Regions from separate parts of the Vibrio penaeicida genome, predicted to be linked through region 3. Evidence: predicted binding sites of a transcription regulator. Region 3 holds the regulator's gene; each other region holds the start of a gene.
What was found. The regulator PurR, encoded in region 3, represses purine synthesis genes. The targets are predictions, from matches to a motif close to TNANGNAAACGTTTNCNTNA.
Positions count from the first base shown of each region.

Region 1: a site for PurR is predicted at 5,039-5,058, ahead of pckA (phosphoenolpyruvate carboxykinase (ATP)). Genes of this name have one in related genera too.
Region 2: a site for PurR is predicted at 6,583-6,602, ahead of glyA (serine hydroxymethyltransferase). Genes of this name have one in related genera too.

Region 1 covers NZ_AP025144.1:175,929-186,204, reverse strand. The annotation lists gene gspE (type II secretion system ATPase GspE) at 1-334, opposite strand, end outside; gene gspD (type II secretion system secretin GspD) at 334-2,364, opposite strand; gene gspC (type II secretion system protein GspC) at 2,407-3,345, opposite strand; gene hslR (ribosome-associated heat shock protein Hsp15) at 3,605-3,994, shown strand; gene hslO (Hsp33 family molecular chaperone HslO) at 4,012-4,887, shown strand; gene pckA (phosphoenolpyruvate carboxykinase (ATP)) at 5,232-6,857, shown strand; gene LDO37_RS00810 (AsmA family protein) at 6,984-8,918, shown strand; gene LDO37_RS00805 (bifunctional GNAT family N-acetyltransferase/hotdog fold thioesterase) at 8,925-9,842, opposite strand; gene dtd (D-aminoacyl-tRNA deacylase) at 9,936-10,276, opposite strand, start outside.
Region 2 covers NZ_AP025144.1:3,213,625-3,223,900, forward strand. The annotation lists gene dnaJ (molecular chaperone DnaJ) at 1-1,025, opposite strand, end outside; gene dnaK (molecular chaperone DnaK) at 1,308-3,224, opposite strand; gene LDO37_RS14495 (dicarboxylate/amino acid:cation symporter) at 3,489-4,754, opposite strand; gene glyA (serine hydroxymethyltransferase) at 5,278-6,528, opposite strand; gene LDO37_RS14505 (YitT family protein) at 6,877-7,488, shown strand; gene treC (alpha,alpha-phosphotrehalase) at 7,718-9,403, opposite strand; gene treB (PTS trehalose transporter subunit IIBC) at 9,471-10,276, opposite strand, start outside.
Region 3 covers NZ_AP025144.1:1,424,388-1,434,663, reverse strand. The annotation lists gene torD (molecular chaperone TorD) at 54-695, shown strand; gene purR (HTH-type transcriptional repressor PurR) at 1,058-2,062, shown strand; cyclic di-GMP riboswitch class I at 2,224-2,317, shown strand; gene LDO37_RS06695 (TfoX/Sxy family DNA transformation protein) at 2,442-3,032, shown strand; gene LDO37_RS06690 (putative signal transducing protein) at 3,167-3,496, shown strand; gene LDO37_RS06685 (alpha/beta fold hydrolase) at 3,474-4,271, opposite strand; gene glgA (glycogen synthase GlgA) at 4,445-5,896, opposite strand; gene glgC (glucose-1-phosphate adenylyltransferase) at 5,898-7,118, opposite strand; gene LDO37_RS06670 (bifunctional diguanylate cyclase/phosphodiesterase) at 7,565-10,264, opposite strand.

The DNA.
Region 1 (10,276 bases), 1.2 Mb from region 3:
AGTCTTCATTTTGTGGCAGCTCTTCAGCCAACGAAAAGAAGTCGTCGTTGTCGGCACCGATATCTTCCATTAACTGACGCGCTTCAGAAGAGTCTCGTTGATACAACTCTGTTAACTTACTCTCAAAGTCTTGAGCGGCAAGAGCAACAGGGGTGAATGATTTTTTCACCACTCGACGTACTTCAGTGAGTACGTCAAGTGCTAAAGGTTCTACATAATAAAGGCTAGGTAAAGCACCCGGCTGAGTGGCGACTTCCATCGCCACTTTATGTCGGTTAGCAAAAGCAAAAGGTAAGCGAACAAAGCCTTCAGAAACGACCAGCGTATCCGCCATTATTTTGCCTCCAGCTGCTCAATGAATGCTCGCAACTCTTCAGGGTGGCGAATATCTTCACCATACTTAGGAAGCACAGGAACAAATTCATCATTCAGTAACTTCAAGCCTTCTTCAGCTTTGAGAAGTTGCTCGGCACGAATGTAGTTGTATTTGCGCTGGCTAATACCATCGGCCGTTACGCCATCTCGAATAATGGTTGGCTTGATAAAGACCATCAGGTTTTTCTTCGATACTTTTGTACTGGTTGATTTAAACAAATGCCCTAAGATTGGAATGTCACCGAGCAATGGCACTTTCGCTTCACTTTCTAAAGCACGTTCGTCAATCAAACCACCTAGTACCAACATTTGACCATCTTGAATCATCACCGACGTATTAAGTTGACGCTTAGCGAATCGTACATCGACCGCTCCATCTGCACCCAATACATTCGACACTTCTTGTTCAATGGTCAATTGAACTGAGTCGCCTTCGTTGATTTGCGGAACCACTTTCAGTTTGATACCGACTTCTTTTCGTTCAACCGTGCTGAATGGGTTGTCATTATTAGAGCCAGTAGCAGAACCAGTCAAAACAGGCACTTCTTCACCAACAACAAATGACGCTTCACCGTTATCCATCACCGTAATGCTTGGAGAAGAAAGAATATTCGAATTGGAATCACTTGAAACAGCGCTCACTAACGCAGTCCAATCACCCGCGATAAAACTAAGCGCGGCACCATTCACACCGCCAAGCGCCTTAGCCAAAGTGTCGTAGCTACCCTTAGTGGTGGTCGTTTCATTTCGCAAAAACTCGCCGTCGGAGTTATAAACCGCTTTTGTCTCAGTGGTATCTTTAGCTTCTTCCAAGCCAACCATAACACTGCCTATAGACGCACCAGAATTCGCAAACTGTACAGCAGCACCTGTACTTAAGTTACCCCACTGAACACCAAGGTTAGCGCCATCGCCTTCATCTAACTCCACGATCATCGCTTCGATAAGCACTTGCGCACGGCGAATGTCTAATTGGGAAATCACATCTTCGATGGCACGCATAATATCTGGCGGAGCCGTTACGACTAATGCATTGGTACCAACGTGAGCAGAGATCATGACTTCGTTACGTGCTTTCGCACCACCGCCACCTTGAGCTCCGCCTTGCTTTTCAGCTTGCAGATTATCGGAAACACCTTTCAGCACATCAACAAGGTCTTCCGCTTTAGCATACTTAAGGTAAACCACTCGGTTGTTGCCTTTGGTTGCCATTTCTACATCCAACTGCATGATAAGCTTGCGTAGGCGTTTACGAACCTGCGGGTCACCCGATATAAGAATCGAGTTAGTGCGCTCATCCGCCACTAGTTTAGGTTCTAAGAAAGCGGGAGTATTTTTTTGAGCCGTCGATTTGTTCAATGCCTCAACAATACGAACCATTTCCGCTGCAGATGCATTTCTAAGCTCTACAACTTCGATTTCTTTGTCACCTGCACGGTCAACACGCTCGATAATTTCAGCAAGGCGGTTAACAACCGCCGCACGACCTGTGATCAATATGATATTCGCAGGATCATAGTGCACGACGTTACCCGCACCCGCATTGTCATTTAGCTGACGTAATAATGGAGAAAGTTCTCTTACGGATACATTTCGTACTGCCACAACTCGCGTGATAACGGCATCGCCTTGTACACGAGTCTCGTCTCCAACAACAGGGATAGCAGCCGTCTTGGCATCTTTATCACGTACGATCTTAAGTACGCCATTTTCCATTTCTACTGCAGCAAAGCCGTATACTTCCAAAACATTTAGGAAAAAGTGGTAGTACTGCTCTTCATTCAACACGTCATAACTTCGAACATCGATTTTTCCTCGAATTGCCGGATCGACAATGATGGTTTTTTCGAGGTTACGTCCAACAATATTGATGAACTCTTTAATATCGGTTCCCTTGAAACTGGCACTAAACTCACTTGCCACCAATGCTGGTGACCATGCAAGGCTACCAGCAAGCAACCAGGTTCCTTTGTTTAACCACTGTTTCACGTGATACTCCCACTCATACCCCAACGCAGTTCTGCGTCGGTTTTAAAACTCAATAAAGATTTCGTGCCTTTGACCGTCGCGCTCGACTGTCAGGTTCAATTCCGTCATATCAGATATACTTTGCCACACTTTTCCCATGGCAGAAGGGTCACTCAGATCCGCTCCATTAAGTTGCGTCGCGATATCACCTTCTTTTAACCCAACCGCATCAAACAAATCTCTTTGGCTACCAGGTCCTACTCTATACCCTACGATATCGCCTTCTCTTCTGACCTGAGAAAGACGAATGTATTGCATTATTTGCTGAGGGTTTTGAGAAATTTCGCGTCTGATCTGCTCAATCTCGTTAACACCTGGAAAGCTTCCGACATTTGAATCGGATGTTGGCGGTGGTTCTGATGCATTTTGTTGTGCCAGTTTGCTGTATTCGACACCTTCTAGCATCAAAGTTTCATCCTGCCCCTGATTATCGATAATTACGCGATCAACCAATACCCCTTTAAGTGAAGCGCGCGTGCCTTCAATCTGCTCACCAATACCATACGTTTGTTGTTGGCCTCGGTTAGCAATGACTGCCAAACTGCTGTCTATTGAAGAGCTTGCAACCACTCCAACCAAAACCAAACTCAATCGAGTCTTGGGTGCGTCTTTCACGACAGGCTTTGGCTTAGGTTTTGCCACTGGTTTATCAGAATAACGACCGAATAGATGGGCATCGAGCAAAGAAGCGATAGCATCACCCGACGCTGCTTCGATAGATCCAGGAACAGCCTGTGTAGCCACTGTTGTCGGCGACCAGCGGGTAACGCCGCTGTCTTGAGGAATTAATTGCCAACTAAGCTGCCCGACAATCCAAGCAGAGATGGCAATCAGCAATAATGTCAACCAGGCACTCAGCTTTCCTTGTTGTTTGACGATAAACGCCAGAAAAGCGGTGAACTTCTGATCTAATTGATATTTTTGCACCACCGAAGATGACATGTATCATGCGCTCCCTGTATTAAAACTTCAGATATGTTAAGGCAGTCTGATAAATAAAAGTCAAAGCCTACACAAAGGCTTGCGCATTGTCATATAAATTGATGGATACCAAATATCGTTCTTATAAAGATTAGCAACAATTCACATTAACAGACTTTAGACTGATTACGTTTCATCCCATTTTAGGTTGAAAACCCTCATACTCGTCACCATTGTGTAAATAATGAGGCAAGTCAATCATTAGAGACACGAATTTACTATGAGTTCAAATACTGCCACGGTTAGGCTCGACAAATGGCTTTGGGCCGCTCGTTTCTACAAAACGCGATCTATCGCACGGAATATGGTTGATGGAGGAAAAGTCCATTATAATGGTCAACGTTCCAAGCCGAGCAAAATTGTCGAACTTGGTGCAACCATATTGCTGAGACAAGGGCATGAAGAGAAAACGGTGATCATTGAAAAGATATCCGATCAACGTCGCGGCGCTCCAGAAGCTCAACTGCTTTACCGAGAAACCGAAGACAGCCTTCTTAAACGTGAAGACAATGCACAAAAAAGAAAGCTGAATACCCTGTACAGCCCAAGCCCGGAAAGACGCCCGGATAAAAAACAGCGTCGAGACATCATAAAGTTCAAGAATCAATAAATGCTGGAGCTCCTCGCATGGCAAACAACCAATTGCATCGCTACTTATTTGAAAATTTATCCGTTCGTGGCGAATTGGTACAACTGGATAGTACGTACCAAGAAATCATTTCAAGCAAGGAATACCCAGTACCGGTTAAAAATCTGTTGGGTGAGCTTCTCGTTGCCACAACGCTGCTAACTGCGACTCTAAAGTTCGAAGGGTCTATCACACTCCAATTGCAGGGTGATGGCCCTGTTCCGTTAGTTGTGATCAATGGCGATCATGACCAGAAAGTTCGCGGAGTAGCTCGCTGGGAAGGCGATCTAGCCGATGACGCAACGCTACATCAATTGATAGGCAAAGGTCACCTCGTGATCACCATTGCTCCTAAGCAAGGCGAACGTTACCAAGGTGTGGTCGGTCTAGAAGGGGAAACGTTGTCAGAAGTTCTTGAAGTGTATTTTGAACGCTCTGAACAGCTTCAAACTCGCCTATGGTTCCGCCTTGGTGAACATGAAGGTAAAGCACATGCAGCAGGTATGTTGTTGCAAACCATGCCAGATGGCACTGGTTCAGCGAATGATTTTGAACACCTAGAGCAACTCACCGACACGGTGAAAAATGAAGAGTTGTTTGGATTGCCCGCTAACGATGTACTTTATCGTCTTTATAACCAAGAGAAAGTACAACTGTTTAAAGCACAGCCAGTCGAGTTTTTCTGCGGCTGTTCGCGTGAAAGAAGTGGCGCTGCCATTATCACAGTTTCACGAGATGAAATTAATGACATTTTAGCGACTGAAGGATCCGTTTCTTTACATTGTGATTACTGCGGCACGGATTACTCGTTTAACGAAGATGACGTATCTGAGCTTTATGAGCAAGCCACTGACAGCAACGATACCCTTCACTAATCCATTATTTTTCACGCTTTAATAAGCACCTAGAATACTTTCTAAAAGCCAGCTCAATGCTGGCTTTTTTAATGCCTTTTCGCTACTAAAACACACATTTATATCACCGTACGCTATACTTATTTTTGTCAAAGTATTAATCCTTTTGATCTAGCGCAAAGGATTGCGCGAGCGATAAAATGAGCAAGCCAAACTGTGACAAGAGTGTAAAAACCCCACTCACCTCAGGGATAAAATATTCAACAAGACCTGAGATGAGAGTTGCTCAAAGTTGCCAAAGTGGTGAGCAGAAAACTATAAATAATTACAAAACCCCTACAATTTATACCCTACAAGGAGCACCTATGACCGTTATGGAACATACAAAGGCTGCACACATCGATCTTACCCGACACGGAATCACTGGCGTGACTGAGGTTTTGCGTAACCCAAGTTATGAGCAGTTGTTTGAAGAAGAAACACGCCCAGAGCTTGAAGGCTACGAAAAAGGTACAGTTACAGAACTTGGTGCCGTTGCTGTCGACACTGGTATTTTTACTGGTCGCTCACCGAAAGATAAATACATCGTTAAAGACGAGACGACCAAAGACACTCTGTGGTGGTCTGATCAAGGGAAAAATGACAATAAGCCAATTACCCAAGAAACATGGACTGAGCTAAGAGATTTGGTGACGGATCAGCTTTCAGGTAAGCGTCTTTTTGTAATTGATGGTTTTTGCGGTGCCAACCCTGATACTCGCTTAAGCGTTCGAATCATTACAGAAGTTGCATGGCAGGCCCACTTCGTAAAAAACATGTTCATTCGTCCTACTGATGAAGAACTTGCCTCGTTCGAACCGGATTTTGTTGTTATGAATGGAGCGAAGACAACCAATCCTAATTGGGAAGCCCAAGGTCTGAACTCCGAGAACTTCGTCGCTTTCAACCTTACAGAGCGTGTGCAAATCATCGGAGGCACATGGTATGGCGGTGAAATGAAGAAAGGGATGTTTGCCGTAATGAACTACCTTCTTCCTTTGCAAGGTATCGCTTCAATGCACTGCAGCGCTAACGTTGGCAAAGAAGGGGATGTCGCTGTGTTCTTCGGTTTATCAGGAACAGGTAAAACGACTTTATCAACCGACCCGAAACGCGAACTTATTGGGGACGATGAACACGGCTGGGACGATGACGGTATCTTCAATTTTGAAGGAGGCTGTTACGCCAAAACGATTCGTCTATCCAAAGAAGCGGAACCCGATATTTTTAACGCTATTCGCCGTGATGCTTTGCTGGAAAACGTAACCGTTCGCGCTGATGGCTCTATCGATTTTGATGATGGCTCTAAGACTGAAAACACACGTGTTTCTTACCCAATACACCACATCGATAATATTGTTAAACCAGTCTCGAAAGCAGGTCACGCGCAGAAAGTTATTTTCCTTACTGCTGATGCTTTTGGGGTTCTTCCTCCAGTATCGAAGCTAACTCCAGAGCAAACGAAGTATCACTTCTTGTCTGGGTTCACAGCAAAACTGGCAGGTACAGAGCGCGGTATCACAGAACCTACACCAACGTTCTCTGCTGCATTTGGCGCTGCATTCTTAACATTGCACCCAACTCAGTACGCTGAAGTGCTGGTGAAACGTATGGAAGCTGCTGGAGCGGAAGCTTACCTCGTCAACACTGGTTGGAATGGAACAGGCAAACGCATCTCGATTCAAGACACTCGCGGAATCATCGATGCGATTCTAGATGGCTCGATTGACCACGCAGATACGAAAGTCATCCCAGTCTTCAACCTTGAAGTGCCAACTGCTTTACATGGTGTTGATACCGGCATTCTTGATCCTCGTGACACCTACACCGATCCACTTCAGTGGGATAGCAAAGCCGAGGATTTAGCCAACCGCTTTATCAATAACTTTGCCCAATACACAGACAATGATGAAGGTAAGTCATTAGTTGCGGCGGGTCCTCAACTCAGTTAATGCTTACGAAAGTGGATTAAAGTAGCAAATCCATTACCAAGCCCCTCTTTCGAGGGGCTTTTTATTGAATCCAATCGATAATTGAGCCAATCTGAAAGCTGGATTGAGAAATTTGGAACAAGGAAGATGAGAAAAGCCTCCACGGTTGTGGTTTTATTCTTACTGCTGATCGTTGTTTCAGTGCTGGCATTATTTGGCAGCCTGCATACCCGCTATGCTACGTCGGTGGTGAATTTCATTGCCAATCAAGTGAGTAACCTCACTATCCAAATAGAAAACGTGGAGTATCAATCCCCATATCAATTAACACTTCATGGTGTTGAGCTTTCAACGCAGCCTGAACCCATGTTCATCGAAACAGCAAATATCTGGCTCGACCCTGAAATCTTTAATGGCACAAAAATCAGTATTGCGAGTTTGCAGCTCAGTGGGATGCAACTACAAAAGGGCGTACCCAACATTCGCCCACTTTCTTTTGTTAAAGTGCACCAAATTGCCGTGGACAACCTCGATTTCTCCAACCAAGAATGGATCGTAAGAGGGCTTAAATTCCAGATAAAACAGCCCGTTGTTAGCGATCATCCTGTATGGCGTTGGTATGGCGAAATTCAATTGAGCGCCGATCAAATCTATTGGCAAAATGAAGCTTTCAATCATACGTTGTTAGACGCCGATATTTTTGCAGACAGTAAGAAGATATATGGCCTGTCCTTCAGCTGGCGCGGAGGAACACTATCTGGTCAAGCCGAATGGAAAGACGGGCGTTGGAGCGTCGTTAACGCCGCGCTGAATGAGCTGACAGTAACTAAAAACGATTGGAAAACCCTCAAGAAATTCAAATGGGCAAGTACCGACAGCTCTGAGATTGCCATAAAGCGCTTAGATGTACTGCGTAGCGATTTGGAATTCCCTTCTTTCGCGATGGTTCAGGCAGATATGACACTGGAAGACATTCGCTTTCCCTTCGGATTATGGAAACAGCCCTCTGGCTCGATTTCACTCAATGCTGAAAGCATTGATTATGCCGATCAACTGTGGCTAGAACCCGCTCTTGAAGCCAGCTTTTCACCTGATCTTATTACGGTGCACAGTGCCAATCTTGGAATGGATCAAGGCTATATCCAGGTTAATGGCGAGTTTACTCCTGATACTTGGCATTTAGCGCAACTTAACTTAACGGGTATTGAATGGCATACCGACAGCGAGCTGTCACTGACGCCTTTTAAAGAACAAATCGACCGTCTCGCCAATCTGACCATTGACCAGCTTTCCGTAAAACGTGCGCAGTATATTGACCTAGAGTCAGAGCCAAAACGCCAGATCTCCGGACTAAATATTCAGGGAAATCAATTGGATGTACTTAGAAATGGTCAAGTTGGCTTATGGCAAGGGCGACTAGCATTAACAGCAAACAGTGCCAACTTTGGAAAATTGATTGGCTCTCAATTACTTGTAGAAGCTCATGCCAATGCTGGAATCAGTTATCTGGATAAAGTCATCATCCCAGTTAATGATGGACTGATTCGCGCGCAAGGACAGTGGGATTATCGTCAACACAGCCGTCCGTGGGCGCTCAAATTCCAAGGTGATGGTATTCCGATAGAGACACTTCAGTACGTTCACCCACTGCCTCTCGACTTGTCGGGCCTGACTGACACCCAATTTGAGCTCTCGGGGTTGTCTGGTGACACGGCTTCATTCAATCACAGCGTTTCAGGCTTCATTTCGACCCAATTTCGCGACCTGACGACCGCTTCTCACTTCGCTGCATTGATGGATCCTAGTATCCCTCTTGAGCTATCAAAGAAAGAACCTGAGCCCGTTTCTGTGTCTGACTTTATTATTGATGTCGATCGAGGAAGAATCACAATGCAAGAATCGCGCATTCAAGGAGGAGACTTTGCCGGTTCGATACATGGAAATGTTGATTTGGTGAATGCGGATAAGGGAAACATTACGCTCATGTTAAAAGGGGAATGTGGAGAGTGGATGTATCAACCACTCTCTAGTGCTCCGATTACACGAGAAGACTGTCAAACACTAGAAAAACTCATACCTTAGCATTCCCTAGCGCCCTAGCATTCCCTGATAATTAGGCAGAAGCATGTACGTGCCAGTAAACTCCACAGCCGCATGTTCGCCGCTGTAAATCGTCACATTAATGACGACACGTGCTTTACGCCCAGCGGCTAACCTGTCTAAGTCACCACTGATTCCATCGAGCGACGTTGCTGCAATTGGGCTTTGTTCAACGGCATGGCAGTAACGTATACGACTGTCCACCAGCACAATGTCTGCTTCCAACTCACGCTCTTTCATCAAGAGCCAAGTCATCCCCCACCCCGTTAGTGTCGCTAAAGTAAACGCTGAACCAGCAAACAAGGTGTTGTGAGGGTTTAAATTAGGGTTTAGCTGAGCACTGCATTCAAAACGGTAGCCCGTGTATTGATTGATCTTAATGCCCATTTTGTCACTAATAGGGATTTGGCTTTCCCAGCGATCTTGCAATTCTGCACACCACTCCGGACGTCGCAATACATTCGCCAATGGATCCAGCGATTTCACCATTTGTTGGTGACGCATAGGACCACGTTCGTCATTGAGTTCACCTTGGCTTTCAAAGCCATTTTTCTCGTAGAAGGCAATCGCGTCTTCACGTGCATTACACACTAAGCGCTTAACCCCTTCTTGGCGAGCAAACGACTCCAACGCCACCATAACTAGCGATCCAATACCTTTACTTCGGCGATTCGGTTTCACCGCCATGTAGCGGATCTGACCTTCATTATCAGGCGTAATGTACAAACGCCCAATAGCCATCGGACGACCTTTACCGTCGACGATCATTCTGTGATGGCTAAGTTCATCGTATTCATCCCTTTCCGAACCGACAGGCAAACGCCAAGGTTCACGCAGCATTTGCCAGCGAAAGTGGTAGTACTTATTCAGCTGGTTCGCTGTTTTTGGGGTGACTAGTTTAAACATGAGATTCCTTTGCTCGTTAGCACTCTTTCAGAGATCGAAAGCTTGTATGCAGTTTGAAAGCTTATACGGATATTTGAAGCTTGGTCTTGCTGACTAAACTTGTAGCCAGAAAGTCACTGGTCCATCATTGACCAAAGACACTTTCATATCAGCGCCAAATCGTCCTCTCTCTGTACTGATTTTTTCGGCGCATCGATCAGAGAAATAATCGTACAAACGCTCCGCCTCGACGGGATGGGCACCTTTAGAGAAGCCCGGGCGTGTCCCCTTTTTCGTGTCCGCCGGTAATGTAAATTGAGACACGACTAAAACACTTCCGTTCACTTCTTGGACATTCAGATTCATTTTTCCCTGATCATCTTCAAAAATTCGGTAGGTTAGAACACGTTCCATCAGGCGTTTCGCCTTGGCTTCGTCGTCTTCTCTTTCAACAC
Region 2 (10,276 bases), 1.8 Mb from region 3:
CGGGAACTCAATTTAACAGGTGTTTCAACAACCAATTTCACGATTAAATCGCCAACACCGCCACCGCGAACACCTTTCACACCTTTGCCGCGCATACGGAACATACGACCCGTTTGTGTTTCTTCTGGCACTTTCAGGTTTACACGACCGTCAAGAGTTGGAACTTCAACTTCACCACCCAGTGCAGCCATTGCAAAGCTAACTGGCACCTCACAGTAAAGGTTGTTGCCATCACGCTCAAAGATGTTGTGCTCACGAACATGTACTTGTACATACAAATCACCAGCAGGTGCGCCCATTTCTCCAGCTTCACCTTCGCCAGAAAGACGAATACGATCGCCCGTATCCACGCCAGCAGGGATCTTAACATTCAGTGTTTTCGTTTTCTGCTTACGACCCTGACCATGACAAGAATTACATGGGTCTTTAATGATTTTGCCTTTACCGTGACAGGTAGGACATGTTTGCTGAACAGCAAAGAAGCCTTGGCGCATTTGAACTTGGCCATGACCATGACATGTTCCACATGTTTGAGCACCAGAACCTTTCTTAGCACCACTGCCATCACAGACATCACACTCAACTAGAGTAGGAACTTCAATTTCTTTTTCAACACCGCGAACAGCCTCTTCTAGAGAAAGTTCCATGTTGTAGCGAAGGTCTGCACCGCGTTGGGCACGTGACTGACCACCGCCACCACGGCGACCACCACCAAAGATGTCGCCAAAAACGTCACCAAAGATATCGCCAAAGTCAGCGCTGCCTCCACCGAAGCCACCGCCGCCGCCCATTCCACCTTGTTCAAAGGCTGCGTGACCGTATTGGTCATACGCCGCTTTCTTCTGTGGGTCTAAAAGAATTTCGTACGCTTCTTTTACTTCTTTAAACTTTTCCGCAGCCGATTCGTCACCCTGATTACGGTCTGGGTGAAATTTCATAGCAAGGCGCTTATACGCCTTTTTTACATCGCGTTCTGATGCATCACGGCCAACGCCTAATACTTCGTAAAAATCACGTTTTGACATGTTCTTCGTCACCAATTATTTACTGCAAACGGATGGTTCCGCTTGGTGGTTTGTATCAATCTAGATAAGGAGACTGATCCTAAGGTTATGAGAAAAGCATATGTATGAATAGCAACACTAGCCAGTGTGCTAAGCACCTTACTATCACAAACTCTTTATCTGGATTGATTCCCTATTTACAAACTTGCGGGCGTAAGAGATAACTCGAACGCCCGCAGCATAGAAGATTTAGACGCTATATCACCCGAAACATTGATATTTCGAGTGATAATAGCTTAGAGATTATTTCTTCTCGTCTTTCACTTCTTCAAACTCAGCATCAACAACATCGTCGTCTTGCTTAGGTTGTTCGCCAGCTTCTGCGCCCGCAGCTTGTTCAGCTTGAGCTTTCTGCTGTGCGATTTCCATTAGCTTTTGAGATGCCGCCATTAGCGCCTGAACTTTCGCGTCGATAGCTTCTTTATCTTCGCCTTTCTTCGCTTCTTCTAGCTCAGTAATTGCTGCTTCGATCTTTTCTTTGTCTTCAGCAGGAAGCGCGTCACCCGCTTCTTCAACTTGCTTCTGAGTACCGTGGATCATTTGGTCAGCTTGGTTACGAGCAGAAGCCAATTCTTCGAACTTCTTGTCCGCTTCTTTGTTTGCTTCTGCTTCTTGTACCATTTTCTCGATTTCGTCGTCGCTTAGACCACCAGATGCCTGGATTGTGATCTTTTGCTCTTTACCTGTCGACTTGTCTTTCGCAGATACGTGCAAGATACCATCCGCATCAAGGTCGAAAGTTACTTCGATTTGAGGCATACCACGAGGTGCAGGCTGAATACCCTCTAGGTTAAATTGACCTAGAGATTTGTTATGCATTGCTTGCTTACGCTCACCCTGAAGAACGTGGATAGTTACCGCGTTTTGGTTGTCTTCAGCTGTAGAGAATACTTGGTTTGCTTTCGTCGGTACTGTTGTGTTTTTCTCAACTAGAGCTGTCATTACGCCGCCCATAGTTTCGATACCTAGAGAAAGAGGCGTTACGTCTAGAAGTAGTACGTCTTTCACTTCACCAGCAAGTACACCACCTTGAACTGCAGCACCCATTGCTACTGCTTCATCAGGGTTCACGTCTTTACGAGCTTCTTTACCGAAGAACTCAGCAACTTTTGACTGAACCATAGGCATACGCGTTTGACCACCAACAAGAATTACGTCTGTAATTTCGCTTACTGATAGATCAGAATCTGCTAGAGCAACTTTTAGTGGCTCAAGAGAACGTTGAACAAGGTCTTCAACTAGCGCTTCTAGTTTTGCACGAGTCACTTTAACGTTCATGTGCTTAGGACCAGTTGCATCAGCGGTAACGTAAGGTAGGTTCACGTCAGTTTGCTGTGCAGAAGACAGTTCAATTTTCGCTTTTTCTGCTGCTTCTTTAACACGCTGCATTGCTAAAGGATCAACTTTAAGGTCGATGCCTTGCTCTTTCTTAAACTCGTCTACCAAGTAGTTGATTAGACGGTTATCGAAATCTTCACCACCAAGGTGCGTGTCACCGTTAGTTGCTAGTACTTCGAAAGTTTGCTCGCCATCAACGTTGTCGATTTCGATGATAGAGATATCGAACGTACCACCACCAAGGTCGTATACCGCAATTGTGCGATCGCCTTCTTGCTTGTCTAGACCGTAGGCTAGAGCAGCAGCTGTTGGTTCGTTGATAATACGCTTAACATCAAGACCAGCGATACGACCTGCATCTTTAGTTGCTTGACGCTGAGCATCGTTGAAGTATGCAGGAACAGTCACTACAGCGCCTGTTACTTCTTCACCTAGGAAGTCTTCTGCCGTTTTCTTCATTTTCTTTAGAACTTCAGCAGAAACCTGAGGAGCAGCCATTTTCTGACCTTTCGCTTCTACCCATGCATCGCCGTTGTCAGCCTTAACAATTTTGTAAGGCATGATTTCGATGTCACGTTGAACTTCATCATCTTCGAAACGACGACCGATCAAACGCTTGATTGCAAATAGCGTGTTTTCCGGGTTTGTAACTGCTTGACGTTTCGCAGGTTGACCTACCAGCGTTTCACCGTCTGTATAAGCAATAACAGATGCAGTTGTGCGCTCACCCTCAGCGTTCTCGATTACGCGTGGTGCATCGCCGTCCAACACAGCAACACAAGAGTTAGTAGTACCTAAGTCAATACCAATGATTTTACCCATCAGGCTATCTCCGATTAAATCAATTATCTTTTTGCTATATCCCCATAAGTGGGGATGAGGAATGGGGATTCAACCCCTACTCACAAAATATGTGTGCAAACTACTTTGCTTTGTCTATGCCCAATAGATAAGGGCATGGAATACCTTTTCAAGGGGATTCATTAAAAAAAGTAACGTTTTTTTTCTTTTTTCTCTGAACCCTTGTCGTTACAACAAAAAACGGAGCCAAAAGGCTCCGCTTATATAAGCCAATTTTCGTCGTAATTAGCTCACTTGAACAGGTTCAGATTTTTCTTCAACGCCTATTTCGTTTTCAGATTTAGCTACGATGGTGTTCACCGCAGTATCACCTACTACGTTTGAAGACGTACAGAACATATCATTGATACGGTCTACTGCCGCAATGATAGCCAAACCTTCAGGTGGAAGACCCAATTGGTGCAGTAATACACCAACCATAACTACGCCGCCACCAGGGACACCACCCGCACCGATAGATAGAAGCAGAATCGTTAGACCAAGAGTAAAGATATCAGCAGAGTTGATTGGCTGACCAAACGCATTGGCGACAAAGATTGTCGCAAGAGCAATGTAGATGGATACGCCAGACATGTTCATTGTCGCACCAAGTGGCACACCAAAACCGGCAACAGATCGAGAGACGTTTAACTTCTCGGTAAGTGTGCGCATGGTAACAGGGATAGTTGCGTTAGAACTTGCTGTCGAAAGTGAGAACAGAACTTGCTCGCGCGTTGCACGCATAAACTCTTTTGGAGAAATACCTGTAGCCAACCCTACGACGGTTGGATAGAAGAAGAAAATCCAGAACACCAACATAGCGACAACAAGGGCAACATATCCAGCCACTGACGCCAATGTATTTGCATCTAAAGTCGCGCCAAGTTGAATCATCAACGCGAATACACCGTATGGTGCAAGGCTCATGACCAAACCCACCAACTTCATCATGATCTCGTTTGCCATTTTGAAGGTGCGAATTGCAGGACCACCACGTGAATCCAGAGCCTGAATAGCAAGGCCTGTAAGGATTGCCATAAAGATGATTTGTAGCATGTCACCATTTGCAAACGCCTGTACAGGGTTGCTTGGCACGATGTTCACAACCAGAGAGAAGATGTCTGGTGTTTCTGTTGTCGTTAATTTCACTGCTTCAGAAACCGTACCAGCCAAATTTGCGTCAGCACCCGGCTGAACAATCATTCCGATAGTCAGTGCCGCAGTAATCGCAATGATGGTATTGAAAATGTACAAGGCAAAAGTTTTACCACCAAGGCGTCCAAAAGAAGTAATGTCTTTTAACTCAACAATACCGCAGACGATCGACACATAGACCAGTGGCACAACCAAAAGCTTGATAAGTGATACGAACATTCCACCAGCGCCCTCAGCCGCTCCCAAAACATAAGTATCCATAATGGTGATGCCATTGAATAAGTACTGAATGGCGGTACCTATCATTAGGCCGGCAAATAGACCTATAAAAATTTTTGTTGAAAGCGATTTATTCATCGTTTCACTCCAGTTGTTTATGCTTGCATATAGTATTTTGATAGTTATTTACTGCACTAACAAATGCAGAGGGCAGGAATAATACACACTGAATTCACAAATAAAAGGCACTATTAACAAAAATATCACAATGAACTTCACAAAATTTAATCTGATATTTTCCTTAAAAACCGAAACAAAAAACTAAATACAAACTAGGTCAGTAGGTTAACCCTATTCTCGATCAAGAAACAAACAACCTGTTTTTTGATGGAAATAAAGTCATTTAACCTTACAATAAAAAGGTCTTTCGTGCTTTTTTAGTATGAAATACCGAAACAAAACTAAAGCCAATCAGGACAATTCACAGCAGAATATAAAATTCGCAAAAATAGATAACTGGCGAGAGTTAAGTTGTTCAAGCATGCTTTGATTTCAAAAAAAAAGCGCAGCCTAATGGCTGCGCTTTTCTATTTCTATGTCTATCGATTAGAGACACACTATGTATATATCTCTGAAACCCAATAGAACGAACTAAAGGATATTATGCGTAAACAGGTAGACGCTTACAAATCTCAAGCACCTTCGCTTTAGTCGCTTCAATTACGGCTTCATCACCCATGTTGTCTAAGATGTCACACATCCAGCCAGCTAGGTTTTTCGCGTCTTCTTCAGTAAAGCCACGACGAGTAATTGAAGGCGTACCTACACGAACACCAGACGTAACGAACGGGCTACGTGGATCGTTTGGCACTGAGTTTTTATTTACTGTAATGTTTGCCGCACCAAGTGCTGCATCGGCATCTTTACCCGTGATGTCTTTGTTGATGAGATCAACTAGGAACAAATGGTTTTCTGTTGAACCCGAAACGATGTCGTAACCACGCTCTAGGAATTCTGCCACCATTGCTTTTGCATTCGCAACAACGCGTGCTTGGTACTCTTTGAACTCTGGCTCTAGTGCTTCTTTGAACGCTACCGCTTTACCCGCGATAACGTGCATTAGAGGACCACCTTGACCACCAGGGAATACTGCTGAGTTCAGCTTCTTGTAGAAGTCTTCACCTTCATTAGAAAGGATAAGACCACCACGTGGACCAGCCAGTGTTTTGTGCGTTGTTGTAGTAACAACGTGAGCATGTGGTACTGGGTTAGGGTAAACACCCGCTGCAATTAGACCAGCAACGTGAGCCATATCTACAAAGAAGTAAGCACCTACTTTGTCTGCAATTTCACGCATGCGCGCCCAATCACAAACTTGGGAATAAGCAGAGAAGCCACCGATGATCATTTTCGGTTTGTGCTCTACTACTAATGCTTCCATTTCGTCGTAGTTTATCTGACCAGCTTCATCGATACCGTAAGGGATAACGTTGTAGTGTTTACCTGAGAAGTTAACTGGAGAACCGTGAGTTAGGTGACCACCGTGCGCCAGGCTCATACCTAGAACCGTATCACCTGGGTTAAGAAGCGCCATGTACACAGCACTGTTTGCTTGAGAACCTGAGTGAGGCTGTACATTTGCGTAATCCGCACCAAATAGTTCACATGCGCGATCAATAGCCAATGCTTCAACTTTGTCTACGAACTCACAACCACCGTAGTAACGCTTGCCTGGGTAGCCTTCAGCGTACTTGTTTGTTAGCTGAGAACCTTGCGCTTCCATTACACGTGGGCTGGTGTAGTTTTCTGAAGCGATAAGCTCGATGTGCTCTTCCTGACGAAGAGTCTCTTCTTGGATTGCTGTAAATAGGTCCGCATCGTAATCAGCGATGTTCATATCACGCTTAAGCATCTGTATCTCCTGACTCAGATTTACTGAAAGTTTCAAAAAAACCACACAACGACCAAAAGCAAACGTTTTCGTCACCGTATTTGATGGGGTGCATTCTACATAATTTGATCTGCGTCATAAAGTGACTTTTGCAACTTTCTTTATGTAGATATTTCATGTTCCGTTTGAGTGTTCATCATAGTGGTGGTCTATATCGTTTCTCTAAACTATATCACTGTCAACTTAAAGGTTTACACCCTGTAAAATCAAAGATACATAAGTTAGAGGTAGAATTACCATTCAAGCTATCGAAAGTAGCAGTTTTTCACTAGTATTCCGCTCAATTTCGGTAAGTTAACATGTAATTTGATGGAAAAACACACAAGAAAAGAAGATTGGATCGCAATACTGACAGGCACATTTTTAGTCGCGCAGGGCGTATTCTTCTTACAGAATGCGACTTTACTGACGGGTGGAACCACAGGGTTAGCGCTTTTAATTAGCCAATTTGTGCCTTTTAGTTTCGGCGTTCTCTATTTCGCATCAAATATCCCATTCTATATTTTAGGCTGGAAACGCTTTGGCAAAAGATTCGCGCTGACCAGTTTAATTTCTGGTGCGCTTGTTTCTATATTCGCAGATAACCTGCACTGGCTGATTCAGATTTATAGCATTAACCCACTTTACTGCGCGATATCGGGCGGATTATTGATGGGACTAGGCATGCTGATCTTATTCCGACATCACACCAGCCTTGGTGGCTTTAATGTGCTTTGCTTGATTATTCAAGATAAGACTGGGTTCTCAGTTGGCAAAAGCCAGATGATCATTGATTGTGCGATTCTAATTGCATCATTCTTTTTCGTTTCGCTTGAAGTCATCGGCTTGTCTATTTTAGGGGCAATCGCGCTGAACTTAGTATTGGCTATGAACCATAAACCCACACGATACAGTGTAAGTAAGCGCTCAGTTCAACACTAATATCCCCAAGTGGGCTCATATTCTGCCCCACTTCATCGTCTAAGAGCTTGGAAAGGACTCGTCATTCCGCTGCGTTCTTTATTTTGAAGTGAGAAAGGCTTGAATTGAAACAGAATATGAGGCTCTGAATCCTGCATTTTGAGGTTACTTGGGGATATAAAAAAACAACGTCAGCAACAAAAAGCCGGGCAATCCAATTGCCCGGCTTTTTTATGCATTTATTTTAGCGCTAAATACTCTCAATGATAAAAACACGGCTTTCATAGGGTTCAAGAGATTGATTCGAACTCTGAACCAAACTCAACTGCTCAACGGTTTGATAATTTCCAAGCACGCCTTTTGCTTGCTTCATGTCGTAACGGCTCGGTAGAGTGATTTCGACCCGTTCTTCGTAGAAGTTGTTAATACAAATTAGCGTCTGAGAACCGTTGCTACGAGCGTAGGCAAAAACAGACGGATGATCCGGCATTAAATCTTGATAGTCTCCATCCGTTATCACGGGGAGTTCTTTGCGTAGATGAACGAGTGACTGATAAAAATAGAAGACTGAGCCTTTATCTTCGAACGCTGTCATTGCATTCACATCACGGTAATTTCTAGCAACATCAATCCATGGAGTCCCTTGGGTAAACCCTGCATGTTCAGAATCATCCCACTGCATAGGCGTTCTCGAGTTATCACGTGACTTGCTCGCTAAAATACGAAGCATGTCGTCGGAGCTCCCCCCTTTCTGATTCACCATGATGTCATACATATTCGTGCTTTCGACATCTCGGTATTGGTCTATTGAATCAAAATGAGGGTTTGTCATACCGATTTCTTCACCTTGATAGATATATGGTGTGCCTTGCATGAAGTGTACGGAAGCGGCGAGCATTTTGGCTGACTCGACTCGGTATTGCTCATCATTACCCAACCGACTCACGATGCGGGGTTGATCGTGATTACACCAAAATAGAGCGCCCCACCCCTTTCCGTTTAGGCCTTGCTGCCAGTGGTTAAAGATGGATTTCAATTGAAGAAAATCAAACGGAGCAAGCCCCCACTTCTCACCGTTCGGATAATCCACTTTAAGATGATGAAAGTTAAACACCATGGATAGTTCTTTACCATCCATCGAAGAATATTTCTGGCAATGCTCTAGCGTCGTTGAAGACATTTCCCCTACGGTGACGCTGCCATATTTTTGAAATACCGTCTGGCTGATTTCTTGTAGATATTCATGTACGCGAGGTCCGTCAGTGTAAAATCGACGGCCATCCCCCACATCATCAGATGGGAAATCTTGCTGTTTAGAAATAAGATTAATGACATCCAAACGGAACCCATCAACGCCTTTTTCTGCCCAATACTCTATTATCGCTTTGACTTCTTCACGAACTTGCGGGTTTTCCCAATTCAGATCAGCCTGCTCTTTAGCAAATAAGTGCAGATAATATTGGTTAGTGGAGCCATCAAGCTCCCACGCTGAACCACCAAACTTGGATTCCCAGTTATTAGGGACATCACCATTGAGTGGGTCTCGCCAAATATAGTAGTCGCGGTATGGGCTATTCTTATCACCCAAAGCTGATTGGAACCAAGCATGCTCTGTCGACGTATGGTTAACGACGATATCCATGATTATACGAATCCCTTGGCGATGTGCCGCGGCAATCAATTCATCAAAATCCGCCATAGTGCCGAAATCAGGGTTAATGGCAAAGTAATCCGAAATGTCATAACCATTGTCGACCATCGGAGAACAGTAAACAGGCGTTAACCAAATAGCGTCAATGCCCAGAGCTTTCAAATACTCTAACTTTGAAATGATCCCCTGAATGTCTCCAGTGCCAGAACTTCCGCTGTCACAAAAACTTTTTGGATAGATTTGGTAAATAGACGCTTTGCGCCACCAGTCGTTATGAATAGTCATTGTTTCGTTCTCAGAGTAAAGCGCAGGCAGCCAACAAGGGGGAAGAGAGCAGGCTGCCTGCTGTATGTTATGCGGCTGCTGTTTCTAAATTGCCTTTATGTTGAGCGCGCTTATAGAAGAAGAGAGTCAACATCGCAGGTACAAAAATCGCAACTAGCATGGCGATGCTGAATATAGTCCAGTATTGAGGCTGTATAGAGAGAATACCTGGCAGGCCACCGACTCCAATGCCGTTTGCCATCACACCCGCACTACCACATATTGCCGCCGCAATAGCAGAGCCGGCCATGGCACTTAGCATTGGGAATTTGTATTTGAGGTTGATACCGTACATCGCAGGCTCCGTTACACCAAGATAGGCGGAAATGGCAGCAGGAACAGAGATATCTCGCTCACCTTCTTTACGGCTGATAATGATGATACCGACGACGGCAGAAGCCTGTGCAATATTAGACAATGCGATTAGTGGCCAAATTGGCGTACCACCCAACTCTTGCATTAACTGTAAATCAACAGCATTGGTTGTGTGGTGAACACCGGTGATCACTAACGGTGCGTAAAGGAATCCAAACACGGTGGCACCAATAATGGCAAAGTCACCCGTCATTGCCGCTTTAGCCGCAAACGCGACACCATCGCCCAGTAAACGTCCGAAAGGACCGATCAACGAGTGAGCAAGGATCACAGACAACAAAATAGACACAAATGGCACCACAACAAGGTATAGGTATCCCGGTACAATTCGCTTGAGGTTTGTCTCTATAAACGCCAGCGCTACACCCGCCAGCATTGCAGGTATTACTTGTGCCTGATAACCCACTTTTTCAATCACAAACAATCCAAAGTCCCATACTTCGGGCACTTCTTTACCGA
Region 3 (10,276 bases):
TCATCTTAATTCGTTAGAATTGCGCCAATAACCTCATACGGAGCGGCAACGCTATGCAAGAAACAAAAGCATTCAACGAAAAGCGCGCAGAGATTTACTGGTGGCTTTCTAGCCTTTTTGCTCATGAACTGAAACAAGAAGAGTTGGAGCATTACCACACGGCTGAAATCAGGGGCTTCATTAGCGGTCTTGCAGAAAACGAAACCTTAAAACCGGCGGCTCAGCAACTTATCGAATCCCTGAATAAACTCCAAGATAGAGAAGATGCTCAGTTAGAACTCGCTGCGGATTTTTGTGGCCTATTTCTGACCACAGATAAAAAAGCGGCCTTGCCATACGCCTCAATCTACAAATCTGGTCTGCTCAATGATGAACCAGCGAAACAAATGGAATCATTGTTAAGAGAAAAAGGTGTCTCTTTGCTAGAGGGGTTTAACGAGCCAGCAGATCACCTCGCCATTCAATTGGACTTTTTGGGTAACCTCATTATTCGCTCAAACGAATTAAAAACGAACGAGCAGTTTGAAGATGCACTGCGAGAACAGCTGTGGTTCATAAATACGCATCTCATGACTTGGCTTCCAATATTTAACAAGAACTGCAAAAATTATGATGGCTTTGGGTTCTACGCAGCTTTGTCACAATTGCTTGTGAGTTTTGTCGAACTAGACCGCCAATATATTTCTGGCGAGTAAACCGGCAAGGTGGGATATCTTGATAGTATTGAGCTCGAAGACTTTACTTAGGTATTGAGCTAATTTGTTTTAAATATAAAACAGCACCCTTAAAAAATATTAGGATTCCTCATAAATGTGACACTTGGTATAATTTTTTACGATTCACTCCATTGTCACATAGGAAATTAAAGACTAAGATCGTGATCGCAAACGATAAAATATGAAACGCTGAAAAGCATTAACTAAGCCGCTGTATTAATAGCGGTTTTTGTGTTTTTAGTCGATTTTAATAACACAATGAAATCCGCCTTGCTGAAAACATTAGCTACTTTAAATTTAGCACCTTACCCCTTAGCTCGGCTCTACAGGATATTTGTTTTATGGCCACTATTAAAGATGTCGCACGACTTGCCGGAGTATCAACTACAACGGTTTCGCATGTTATAAATAAAACACGCTTTGTTGCTGAAACTACACAAGAGAAAGTTAAAAAAGCAGTAGAAGAACTAAACTATGCACCGAGCGCTGTTGCACGTAGCTTAAAGTGCAACACGACTCGTACTATAGGTATGTTAGTTACACAGTCTTCTAATCCATTCTTTGCAGAAGTCGTCGATGGCGTTGAAAGTTACTGTTATCGCCAAGGCTACACGTTGATCTTGTGCAACACCGGCGGGATATATGAAAAGCAACGGGATTATATTCGTATGCTTGCTGAGAAGCGTGTAGATGGCATCTTGGTCATGTGCTCAGATTTAACTGAAGATCTTCGTGAAATGCTTGATGCGCACTCATCCATTCCAAAAGTGATCATGGATTGGGGTCCAGAGAGTTCCCAAGCCGATAAGATAATAGATAACTCTGAGGAAGGTGGTTACTTAGCGACAAAATATCTTTTAGACAATGGTCATACCGATATTGCCTGTCTTACTGGCCATGAAGAAAAAGTGGCTTGTATTGAACGGGTCATTGGCTACAAGCGAGCGCTGAGAGAATACGATATTGAATTCAAGCAAGAACGCATACTTGTCGGCAACTTCGAATGTGATACCGCTGTCTTAGCGGCGGACAAGATCCTTGCTATGGAAAACAGACCAACAGCCGTTTTCTGCTTTAATGATCTTATGGCACTCGGGGTCATTAGCCGTCTTCAAGAGAACGGTGTCCGTGTTCCTGATGACATTTCGATCATTGGATACGACAATATTGAGCTATCAGGATACTTTTCTCCTCCTCTGACAACCGTCCACCAGCCTAAGCGCCGAGTGGGTAAAACGGCATTTGAAATCCTTCTCCAAAGAATCAAAGACAAAGAACACGATAAACGCATCTTCGAGATGCATCCTGAAATCGTAGAGAGAAGTTCTGTTAAAAAGTTAAATTAAATTAGTTAATTCTAATTAAGCCTGGCTATATGTCAGGCTTTTTGCTTTATTGCCCAAATAAGAAACAATATTTATATCTGTACATTTATTTTTTGAAGGCAGATCACACATAAAGCATTTTGATGTGATGCTTGTTCCGGTTTTTCTCTATGATTTTATTGTCACGCACAGGGCAAACCATTTGAAAAAGTGGGACGCAAAGCTTCCGGCCTAAATGGATTTATTTGAAATCAATATGGTAGCGGGGTTGCCGATGGTAAATATGCATACTTCTTTTCCAGAGTTAACCAAACTCTGACATCTGACTGCATCACTTTGCTATTTTTTCTCGGACCTGAACTTAGTAGTGGCATAACTTCTTTAGCCGAGACAGTACAGCATGGATAAACCAATACTTAAAAACTCATTGAAGCTATTTGAACCATTAGGGACGATAAAATCACGTTCTATGTTTGGTGGTTTTGGCGTTTTCGCCGATGACACTATGTTCGCCTTAGTCGTTCAAAACACTTTACACATCAGAGCTGACTCAAAAAGTGCTCAAAAGTTCGAACAACAAGGTTTAAAACCTTATGTGTACAAGAAGCGCGGGTTTCCGGTTGTCACCAAGTATTTTGCACTCCCAGAAACCAGTTGGGATAATACCAATGACATCATAGAGAAAGCTTCTCTAGCGCTGAAAGTTGCAAGAACAGAGAAACAAAAGCAAGCCGAAACCAAACCAACGCGTTTGAAAGACTTGCCTAATTTACGTTTGGGTACAGAAAGAATGCTCAAAAAAGCAGGAATCTCTTCCGTTCAGGAGTTACAAAACTTCGGTTCTGTTGAAGCCTTCAAAGCCATCAAGCAGACTCATTCAAGCGATGTTGGCTTAGAGCTACTATGGGCTCTAGAGGGTGCAATTAATGGCACTCACTGGTCCGTGATTCCTCAAGATAGACGTGATGAATTAATGAAACGCTTAAGTTAGTTAAACCTTCATGCTAAAAAAGCCTCCTTTGGAGGCTTTTTTATTGCTGAAATTCACAGTTTATCTATCCTGCACAGACCCTTATGGGCGACTTGCTGTCATAATTAAAACTCATTGACTATATTGGACGAACTATGAAGGTGTACTCTACTGCGCTCCCGACAGAAGCTCATATTGTATGTGAGCTGTTAAAGGCACAGGGAATCGATGTTGAAGTTCGTGGTGAAGGTCTATTTGGCTTGCAAGGTGAGCTTCCATTTGGTCCAGACACCGAACCATATATTTGGTTAAACAACGAATTTCAGTACGACAAAGCCAAAAAGATTGTGAAGTCTTATACCGATCAAACCGCTAACCAATCAAAACCAAACTGGTGCTGTCCGAAATGCGATGAATGGATAGAAGCTCAGTTTGGTGCCTGTTGGAACTGTGGGCACCACGTCAGCGAGCATGCTGACGAATAAACCCTATCGATTTTTCATTAAAAATATCTGGTTTTTCCACATTGCACACATGACCACAATCAGGAATTTCAATCAACGCACTGCGTTTATGAATCCTCACCATTTCTTTGACTGGACGAAGAAACATATAATCTCTATCTCCCATCAGATATAACGTTGGAATCGGGATTTCTTTTTCACGGAAATATTTCATCAACGGGTTTACATCTGCTGCCAAGGTGTACCAACGCTTAAATTCTTTTTGACACAGCTTTTTCGCTTCTCTAACAAATAAATGCCGCGATTCTTTTTGGTTTTTTTGTGGCATGACTATGTAAGCAAACAAGCTGTACAACCACATGTAAGGAATGAAGTGTTTGCTCCAATCTCCCACCTTAACCAACACCTGTGAACGAATATCAAACCGAGTTACCGCCCCACCCAATACCATGGTAGATACTCGATCTGAGGCTATCTCGGCAAGGTTTCGCACAATGATGGTTCCTAAAGACATACCAACAAAGTGAGCAGATTGAATTTTTAAATGATCCAATACTTGCAAGATATCTTGGCAGATATCTTTGAACGTATAGCCTTTTTTAAGGAGATCTTGAATAACATTGTTCGACCGCCCATGACCTCTGAGATCAATAAGCAATAAATTAAAATGCTGCTTGTAGGCTTTAATCTGCTTAAACCAAATGGAAGAGCTACCACCAGCACCATGAACAAAGACCACCCACTCATTACTGGTGGGGTGGTTATAAGTCTTGTGAAATAACAAAGGGTTCGACATCGCTTAACAAATATTATGAATCTTTCTAGTTCTATTAGGTAAAAGCTTACCACAATATGAGTAAATTGGGTGGTCAAGCTCCTCCTACCATAGAAAAGCCTCTCAATTTTCATTGAGAGGCTATTGTCATCAGAGGTTTTACGCAAACAGGCTACACTCAACCCGCTCTTGTTTTACAGCAGCGCAGCCTGATACATATTCACATACTCGTTAGCCGATGCTTCCCAACTAAACTCCGTATTCATTGCATTCAAACGAACGCGCTGAACCTCATCGGGTTGCTGCAAGTATAGAATCAACGCTCGTTGCATCGCGATCAACAATGCTTCTGGTGTTGGGTCTAAGAAACTGAAGCCAGTCGCAAGTTTTTCATCCGTGTCGTAATCAACCACAGTATCTTTTAAACCGCCCACTTCGCGTACAATCGGAAGCGTTCCGTAAGCCATACTATAGATCTGGTTCAACCCACATGCTTCAAACTCTGAAGGCATCAGGAAGAAATCTGATCCAGCTTCAACCAAGTGTGCTAAGCGATTGTTGTAAGCTTCAATAAACGAAAATTTGTTTGAGTATCGACTCGCGGCCTCATGAAGTTTTGCAGCCACTTGAGGCTCACCCGTGCCTACGATAACTAGCTGAACGTCATTTCGCAAAAACTGCTCTATGATAGGCAAAAGGTAGTGGAACCCCTTTTGGTGTGTTAAACGACAAACCATCCCAAAGACAGGCAGCTCTTTTGTTGGCAACCCAACCTCTTCCTGCAATTGGCATTTATTGAGTTGTTTACCCTTCACCATACTCGAAGCTTCAGCCTCATAATGGTGATCTAGGTATTTGTCCGTCTTCGGATCCCATTCACTATAATCGCAACCATTAAGAATCCCGTATAGGTCTGCACTGCGATGAACAAAATCGTCCACCATTCCGTGTGACCCTAACGTGGTCATCAGTTCTGCGGCATAATTAGGGCTAACAGCATTCACTTTGTCCGCAAACGCAACACCTGCGCGTAGCATACTGATGCGATCTTGACCGTATTGCAGTCGCTCTAAACCAGACAGGTTCAACTCAGGAATAATTTCCAAGTCGTGATAGGTATAGACCCCCTTAAAAATCGCGTTGTGTACAGTTAAAACACTTCTAATGGAGCGAAAGCGCTCATCATGTTCATAGCGAGTTTTTAATAAGAACGGTACTAACCCTGTATGCCAGTCATTGGCATGGATAATGTCTGGTTTTATTCCGAGTTTAGGGAGAATATCGAGGCAAGCGGAGGCAAAAAAACCGAAACGCTCTCCGTTATCTGGATACGCCTGATTGGATTCCGCATACAATTCACTGCGATCAAAATACTTATGGCATTCAACGGCATATACAGGAACACCATCTAGCGATAACTTCTTTACTTGATAGTGAACATGTGGCCAGAAATCTAACTCTGTATTGAGTACAACTTCGGCACTTTCTAACCCAGGTAAGGTTCGATAACCCGGAATAACTATCGATACATCATGCCCTAGAACTTGAAGGGCTTTAGGTAGGGCTTTGGCAACATCTGCCAAGCCACCACTTTTCACCAAGCCTTCGGCTTCAGAAACCGTAAACCAGATATTCATTCGATCCATACTAGAACCCAACTTTCGTTCCTTTCTTGATGACGACTACACCGTCAGGGGAAACGTGGAAGCGCTGAGCATCAAGCTCTAGATCTTCACCAATAATCGTCCCTGGAGCAATTTCGACATCTTTATCAATAATGGTTCGACGTATTTTACAACCTGCACCAATTTTTACATCACCTAAAAGGATAGATTCACTAATAATCGAACCACTCGCAATGTTACTACGATAGCCTAGAACAGATTTGTGAATAGATGATCCTTGAATGTAGCTGCCGCCAGACACTAAGCTGTCATTGACACGTACACGACAATCGTCATTAGTATCAACAAACGTTGCTGGTGGCAAAGGGGGGTAATAGGTATGCAATGGCCAGCTTCGGTTATACAGAGAAAACTCAGGATCTTTTTCAAGTAGATCCATATGCGCAGCCCAATAAGAATCTATCGTGCCGACATCTCTCCAGTAAGTAGAACCCTTTTCACCATTTATTTTGTTGGTAGAGAAATCGTAAACATACACTTCTCCGGATGGAAACATCTTTGGAATAATGTCTTTACCAAAGTCATGGCTGGATGTTTCACTGTCTGCATCTTCACGTAACTCTTTGCACAATGAGTCTGCGTCGAAAATGTAGTTCCCCATCGAAACTAACGCTTCCTCGGGGCTACCTGGAATGGACTTTGGATTTTCTGGTTTTTCTTCAAAACCAATCATTTTTCCATTTTTATCTACCTCAATAACACCGAATTGCGACGCCTCTTTGAGCGGCATTCGCAAAGCTGAAACCGTAAGTTTTGCTTCCATTCGCTTATGAAAGTCAAGCATTTGCCTGATATCCATTTTGTAGATATGGTCTGAACCAAAAATGCAAACTTGATCAGGTTGCGCTAATTCGATAAACCGAATGTTTTGGTAGATAGCATCTGCCGTACCCTCATACCAACGTTTACCGTCACGCATTTGAGCAGGAATAGGGTCGATGAACCTGTCTGTAATACCCGACAAATTCCAACCTTTCTTCATATGCAAATAAAGGGATTGAGATTTAAATTGCGTGAGAACATAAATTCTCATTAAATCTGCGTTTACAAAGTTATTCAGAGCGAAATCTATCAGGCGATAGCTTCCTCCGAAAGGCACCGAGGGTTTACTGCGTGATCCTGTTAGGGGTCTTAGTCTAGAACCTTCCCCACCCGCAAGAATCATTCCTAATACACCAGCCATTATATATCTCCATATCTTATAGTTTTATGCCCGCACTAACGAAATACGTGTGTTTCGATTGTTGGGTCATACGTCCATGTGCAGAGACAGTGTTCTGCTCCGAGTTGAACCACGACATTACATGCGTCGCACTTTGTGTAACGTATGTGCAACCCCACGAAAATCTCTTGGAGAGATAACTGCCACTCACATAGTGAGCCTGATTCGTAAGCTTTAAGAAATGGAAGCTATTAATAACTTTCTCATTCCATCAGGCAAATCAAGCGAAAAATACTGATATTGTTCATATTTATTATTTTGCACTTTTATATTTATACTTTACGAAGTGCGATTTATGAGCTTATTTTTAACTCAATGCATATGCAATTACAATCATTATTTTGCGATCCATGCCAACAATTGTGCGACAACAAGCAAACGTTTGCTTTCCGTTGGAGATTCGTTAATTAATTGTTTTTAACTGGTGCATTCATGCACTGTTTTTGTGCAAGTAACGCTTGGAACGAATTAGCATCAATAGGGGGACTAAAATAAAAACCTTGGCTAAATTCACACTGTTTTGCTTCTAAATACTCGTATTGAGATAAGGTTTCGATTCCCTCGGCCACAATACTTAAACCCATGTTATGTGCGATAGAAATAATCGCATCTAACAGTACGGTAGGCTCTTGAGGTTCATCGATTCTTGCCACAAATGAGCGGTCAATTTTTAATTTTGTCAGTGGTAATTCATTCAAATAGCTCAAGCTCGAATAACCCGTTCCAAAATCATCAAGTGCAATTTTTATTCCTAAATCTTTTAGTTGTCCTATTTTCGCAATAACATCAGTATAACTTGCCAATAATGACGTTTCGGTGACTTCCAGTGTGAGGTGTTGTGGAGGGAGTTTGTAGCGTTCTAGTATTTCTTTAATATTTGACACAAAGCCTGCATCATTAATTTGAAGAGCGGATAAGTTAACAGCAATGTCTTTGATCCCTAGCCCTTCATCTAGCCAGACTTTCAATTGAGATATGGCTTCCTCTAAGACCCAGTTCCCTATTTCTAGAATTAAACCTGAATCTTCAGCCACTGGTATAAAGTGAGAGGGCGGAATCAAACCTTTTTCTGGGTGATTCCATCTCACTAAAGCTTCGGCCGACTCAACCAATTGCGACCGATTGTTTAAGATTGGTTGATACACCAGCTTGAACTCATTATTGGTAATTGCGCGCCTTAACTCACTTTCTGTTTCAAATTGGGCGCTTCCAATTTCTGACATGGAGGGTTGATAAAAATTAATCGCTTTGTTTTTCTCTTTTTTACCAAAGAATATGGCCAAATCAGCAAGACGTATCAGTTCAGAGGGGGATTCGACGGGTTTGTCCGATAATGTTACCCCACAATTTATTTGAGTCGAATAAGTGCTGGTTCCGAGTTCAATTGGGCGTGCAATTTCGCTTATCAACTCTTCCAGCCTCGCACTCACTCGCGCCTCACCAACAAATGGAAGAACATAGATAAACTCATTACCTCCCCATCTTGCAAACCCTTCGTCTCTTTGTAATTTTTCACTAATACGCTCAGATAACTCGACCAAAAGCATATCGCCATATTCGTGCCCGTAATGGTCATTAACCAGTTTAAACCCTTTTATATCTAGAAGCGCGACTGAGAACTCTACTTCCTTCGTAAGGCGGTCAGAGATAAGCTGTAAGGCAGAATAGCGGTTAGGTAACCCTGTCAAGCTATCGTAGCGTGCGTGATACTCAAGTTCTCGTTGATACTCGACATGCTGCGTTACATTTTCAAATAGCCCCAAAATACTCGATAGGTCACCAGCATCGTCATAGATTGCGGAAAAACACCACTTGAGGACTTTTTCTCCACCAAGATCATCACGATAACCAATCTCTATACGTTTACTACTGTCTTTACCGTGTTGATAGAGCTTCAAAAATGGCTCAATTGACCACATATGCCGCTTTAGAAGAACCGGCAGTTGGTTAATTTTTCTACCTTCCACTTCATCCTGCTCTAGCTGGAATATGGTTTCGCAGAGCGTCGACCACCTTTGAATTCTGAGGTTTGTGTCCCACTCAACCACCCCAAACGGTGAGTTATCCAATAAGCTATTTAAGCGATTATAAGCCTGATTAAGATGGGCACCTTGCTCAATAAGTTGGTGTTTTAATTCATCCTGCTCTATAAGAACACGGTCAAATTGCTCACAAAAACCTTCTAATTCATCAAGCTTTGCTGGTGCTCCTGAAGAAAAGTCATCAACATACTGTTTACTTCTTCTCAGCAGCTCAAAAACAGGTTTTAAAACCGTACTCGAAAAACCCCACCAAATTATGGCGATAGCCATCAAATAACCAAAAACCAGAAACAAAATATTTCCTACCAAGTTTTCAAAAACAACTTGAGAGAAACCCCTAGAAGAAAGGGATATGACTATCTTTGGGGAAGAAGGAATATTAGGAAATAGTACCCGTTTTATTTCGATTTTCAGCCGCTCATCAGAAATAACATTTTCGGGCTTTAACCCATTTGTAGCCAATACGTTTTTGTGGACATCGACCAAGTTAATGGATGCGCTGTAAGGGATATCCATCTGTAGCAATTTACTTTGCCACCAATCAAATGAAAGCTCACCAACAATTGCTGCTCGGCTACCTTCATTAAACACCCCTAAAGGGTATGCTACTTGTAAAAAGGGTTTATCTACACGAGTGCCAGACAACACTTCACCAATTGATAATCTCTGATTCAATATGGCTTGCTGAACATACACTTGATTCACGATGACATCGACATCATTGCGCGTGTTTGTCGCTTGGCAACTTTGAGCATTGTTAGGTGAAGAAATAATGAGGTTAGAAAAATAAGGGCTCAATTTTAGCCAATGGCGAAGTACGTCTTGGCATTGCACCTTGTTATCGATAAGTGTTTCATAAGAATAACTGATGGTATTCAAGAAACGCTCTGATTCTGACAGAGTTAGCGCTTGCTCCCTGACTAGTTGCTCAGCAACACCAGAAGCCCAGCGTTCCACAGCCGACTTTTCTTGAATAAATTGCCACCAGGAATTTGCCGCCATAAGTACAATAGCAGGAAACAGTCCAATTGCTGTGATTAACAACAACCGTGCTTTAAGCCTCAATATCTTCTCCCA